2 regions of the Bradyrhizobium sp. IC3195 genome follow, and region 2 is predicted to be linked to the other one. Evidence: riboswitches for the same ligand, from Rfam matches in the RefSeq annotation. Region 2 holds a riboswitch; the other holds the start of a gene.
What was found. A riboswitch is a leader RNA that binds a small molecule or an ion and turns the genes downstream of it on or off. The one in region 2 is predicted to bind S-adenosylmethionine.
Positions count from the first base shown of each region.

Region 1 (2,197 bases), 170 kb from region 2:
CGGCGCGGTCTTCCGGCTTGAGGCGCTGATGCGTCGTGGTCGCCGGATGCGTGACGAGGCTCTTGGCGTCGCCGAGATTGTTGGAGATCTTGGCAAGCTTCAATTCGTTGAGCACACGGAACGCCGCCGCCTTGCCGCCCTTCACCTCGAAGCCGACCAGCGTCGAGCCGCCGCGCATCTGCTTCTTCACCAGCGCCGCCTGCGGATGATCGGCGCGGCCGGGATAGACCAGTCGCGAGATCTTGGGATGGCTCGCCAGCACCTCGGCGACGCGCGCGGCATTGTCGGTCTGCGCGCGCACGCGCACGCCAAGCGTCTCCAGGCCCTTGAGCAGGACCCAGGCATTGAACGGCGAGATCGACGGGCCGGTCTGGCGCATGAAATTGTGGATATGCTCGGCGATGAAGGCTTCGGAGGACAGGATGATGCCGCCGAGACAGCGGCCCTGGCCGTCGATGTGCTTGGTCGCAGAGTAGACGACGACGTCGGCGCCGAGCGCGAGCGGGCTCTGCCAGATCGGGGTTGCAAACACGTTGTCGACGACGAGCCGCGCGCCGCCCTTGTGCGCGATCTCGGCGATCGAGGGGATGTCGAGCACGTCCAGCGTCGGGTTGGTCGGGCTCTCCAGGAAGAACGTCTTGGTGTTGGGCCTCAGCGCCCGCTGCCACTGGTCGAGATCGAGCCCATCGACCAGCGTGGCCTCGATGCCGTAGCGCGGCAACAGGTCCTGGATGACGTAGAGGCAGGAGCCGAACAGCGCACGGGAGGCGACCACGTGATCGCCGGCCTTGAGCGGCGCCAGGATCGCGGTCGTCACCGCCGCCATGCCGGTTGCCGCCGAGCGCGCGGCCTCGGCGCCCTCGAGCTCGATCATGCGGCGCTCGAACATTGCAATCGTCGGGTTGGAATAGCGCGAATAGATGAAGCCGGGATCCTCGCCCTTGAAGCGCGCCTCGCACTCCTCCGCGCTGGCGTAGACATAGCCTTGCGTCAGGAACAGCGCCTCCGAGGTCTCGCCATATTGCGAGCGCAGGGTGCCGGAATGGACCAGGCGGGTTTCGGGGCGATAAGTGGCAGACGACTTCGACATAGGACCCTCTCCGACATGACCGTCGAGGCGAAAACGGTCACAAAAAAACCGGCCTGGATATCTCCACGGGCCGGGATCACAGAGGTCCCCGGCCTGTTTAGCGACTTATTTAACGTGGCTGCAAGCCGGCCGGCTCAAATCACCACGGGATAAGTGATGCTCATATTCCGCAATGCTCTTTCCGTCAAGGCGTCCATCGGATAGCCGTAAAAGACTTGTATTTCCGGCATGGTCCGGATGCATTCGGCCCCTGATGAGGACCCCCCGGTTGACGTTCACGGTCGCCGCCGACGCCAATGGTATCCTGCCCGACCGCATGATCGCGGCGATGGCGGAAGAAGGTCTCATCCTGCCCACCTACGACTTCGTCGAGAGCCAGATCCAGCCGGCGAGCCTCGATCTGCGCCTCGGCGACATCGCCTATCGGGTCCGCGCCAGCTTCCTCCCCGGGCCCGGTGCCACCGTGGCAGAGCGCATCGACGAGCTGAAGCTGCACGAGTTCAGCCTCGCCGACGGCGCGGTGCTCGAGACCAACTGCGTCTACATCGTGCCGCTGCTCGAGAGCCTCGCGCTGCCGCCGGAGATCGTCGCTGCCGCCAATCCGAAGAGCTCGACCGGCCGGCTCGACGTCTTCACCCGCGTCATCGCCGACGGCACCCGCCGCTTCGACATGATCGGCGCCGGCTATCACGGCCCGCTCTACGCCGAGATCAGCCCGAAGACGTTTCCTGTGCTGGTGCGCGAGGGCTCGCGTCTCAGCCAGGTGCGCTTCCGCACCGGCGATGCCATCCTCAATGCCGACGAGCTCGATGCGCTGCACGCCAGCGAGCGTCTCGTCGACATCGACGATGCCGATCTCTCGGGCGGCGTTGCCGTCTCGGTCGATCTCTCCGGCGAGAAGGCGAGCGGCTTCGTCGGCTACCGCGCCAAGCGCCACACCGGCGTCGTCGATGTCGACCGCCGCGCGGGCTACGCGGTGGAGGATTTCTGGGAGCCGATTTCGGCGCGCCCCGACGGCAGCCTGATCCTCGACCCCGGCGAGTTCTATATCCTCGCCTCCAAGGAAGCGGTGCAGGTGCCGCCCGATTACGCCGCTGAGATGGTGCC
Region 1 is NZ_JADYVG010000007.1:179,147-181,343, reverse strand. Features, by position in the region: gene I6F09_RS16725 (O-succinylhomoserine sulfhydrylase) at 1-1,090, opposite strand, end outside; SAM riboswitch at 1,167-1,246, opposite strand; gene I6F09_RS16720 (2'-deoxycytidine 5'-triphosphate deaminase) at 1,359-2,197, shown strand, end outside.
Region 1: it holds a riboswitch for S-adenosylmethionine, as region 2 does, so the genes downstream of both, I6F09_RS16725 (O-succinylhomoserine sulfhydrylase) here and I6F09_RS15870 (homoserine O-acetyltransferase) in region 2, are expected to answer to the same signal.

Region 2 (2,197 bases):
TGAAATGCGCGACGTAAGGCACGGTGAAGCCGAAATTGAAGCGCACGGAATCGCGCATCGCCGCCTCGCTGGCCGAGATGTCGGCATGCACGGAGAACGGCGCCTGTACGTAAGTGAAGGTCGAGATGATGACGCGCCAGATGCTCTCGACCGTGTCGAGCGGCAGGATGCCGCGATGACGCTGCACGATCTCGCGCATCATCGAAGCTTCGCGCGCAGGCCGGAACGCCGAGCCGACCTCCTGGGTCTGCTTCACCTGGATCAGGCGATCGATGATCTCGCCGCGCTGCATGAGGAGGCGATGCATGCCCTCGTCGATCGCGTCGATCTCCTTGCGCAGTTCCTGCAGCGATGGTGGCGCGGGCGGACGTTGGGACATGTCTGGTCGTCGATCGTTCCGGTGGGGGATATCTTGATTAGGCAGTCGGGGCGGCGAAAGCAAAGAGAAATGACGTGCTTTGCGGGCGTCGCGGCAGAGGCGAATTGGGCCGATCCGGGCCGCGACTTGACGAAAACCGCCCAAGACGGTAGCTTTTGCCCGTTCCGTGGTCATTTGAGCCGGCCGGCTTGCAGCCACGTTAAAAAACTCGCTAAACAGGCCGGGGACGCTTCCGATCCCGGCCGAACCTATCGTTCAGGCCGGATTTTTCATGGCCTGATGTCAGCGGCGCGGTCGAGCAGCCAGTCGCAAACGAGGTCGATGTCCGAGATGGGTAGCGTCAAGTCGATACCGAGTCCTGCGATCAGCGCCGACGAGCGATCGCACGAGGTCGATCATCCAAGCTCGCTGGTTGCGCATTTCGGCACCGAGCAGCCGCTGCGGCTCGATTGCGGCGTCGATCTCACCCCGTTCCAGATCGCCTACCAGACCTATGGCGAGCTCAATGCCGATCGCTCCAACGCCGTGCTGATCTGTCATGCGTTGACCGGCGACCAGCATGTCGCCAACGTACATCCCGTCACCGGCAAGCCGGGCTGGTGGGAGACGCTGGTCGGTCCCGGCCGACCCATCGATCCCAAGCACTACTTCATCATCTGCTCCAACGTGATCGGCGGCTGTATGGGCTCGACCGGGCCGGCGTCGATCAATCCCGCCACCGGCAAGGTCTGGGGCCTGGACTTCCCCGTCATCACCATTCCGGACATGGTGCGCGCGCAGGCGATGCTGATCGACCGGCTCGGCATCGACACGCTGTTTGCCGTCGTCGGCGGCTCGATGGGCGGCATGCAGGTGCTGCAATGGACCGCCGCCTATCCGGAGCGCGTGTACTCCGCGCTGGCGATCGCCTGCGCGACGCGGCACTCGGCGCAGAACATCGCCTTCCACGAGCTCGGCCGCCAGGCCGTGATGGCCGACCCCGACTGGCATGGCGGCGGCTATGCCGATCGCGGGATCCATCCGCATCGCGGGCTCGCGGTGGCGCGGATGGCGGCGCACATCACCTATCTCTCGGACGCGGCGCTGCACCGCAAGTTCGGCCGGCGCATGCAGGACCGCGAGCTGCCGACCTTCTCGTTCGACGCCGACTTCCAGGTCGAATCCTATCTGCGTTATCAAGGCTCGTCCTTCGTCGAGCGCTTCGACGCCAATTCCTATCTCTACCTGACGCGGGCGATGGACTATTTCGACATCGCCGCCGACCACGGCGGCGTGCTGGCCAAGGCCTTCGCCGGCATCGAGACCCGCTTCTGTGTGGTCTCCTTCACCAGCGACTGGCTGTTTCCGACCTCGGAATCGCGCGCGCTGGTGCACGCGCTGAACGCTTCGAGCGCGCGCGTGTCATTCGCCGAGATCGAGACCGATCGCGGCCACGACGCCTTCCTGCTCGACGTGCCCGAATTCTTCGACATCTCCCGGGCCTTCCTGCAATCGGCAGGCAAGGCCCGCGGGCTCAACCTCGAGGACCGTTAGCGATGTCCGTGCAGGAAGTGTTGCCGCTGGACGGCGTTGCCGCCAGGCCATCCGGTGATTATCGCGCCGATCATCGGCTGGTCGCCGAAATGGTCAAGCCGGGCTCGAAAGTGCTCGACGTCGGCTGCGGCGACGGCGATCTGCTTCAGCTGCTGGAGACCCGCGGCATCGACGGCCGCGGCATCGAATTGTCGCGCGAGGGCGTCAACCGCTGCGTCGCCAAGGGGCTCGCGGTGGTGCAGGGCGATGCCGACACCGATCTCGTCAATTATCCCGACGATGCCT
Region 2 is NZ_JADYVG010000007.1:12,148-14,344, reverse strand. Features, by position in the region: gene I6F09_RS15875 (chorismate mutase) at 1-379, opposite strand, end outside; SAM riboswitch at 536-615, shown strand; gene I6F09_RS15870 (homoserine O-acetyltransferase) at 710-1,912, shown strand; gene metW (methionine biosynthesis protein MetW) at 1,915-2,197, shown strand, end outside.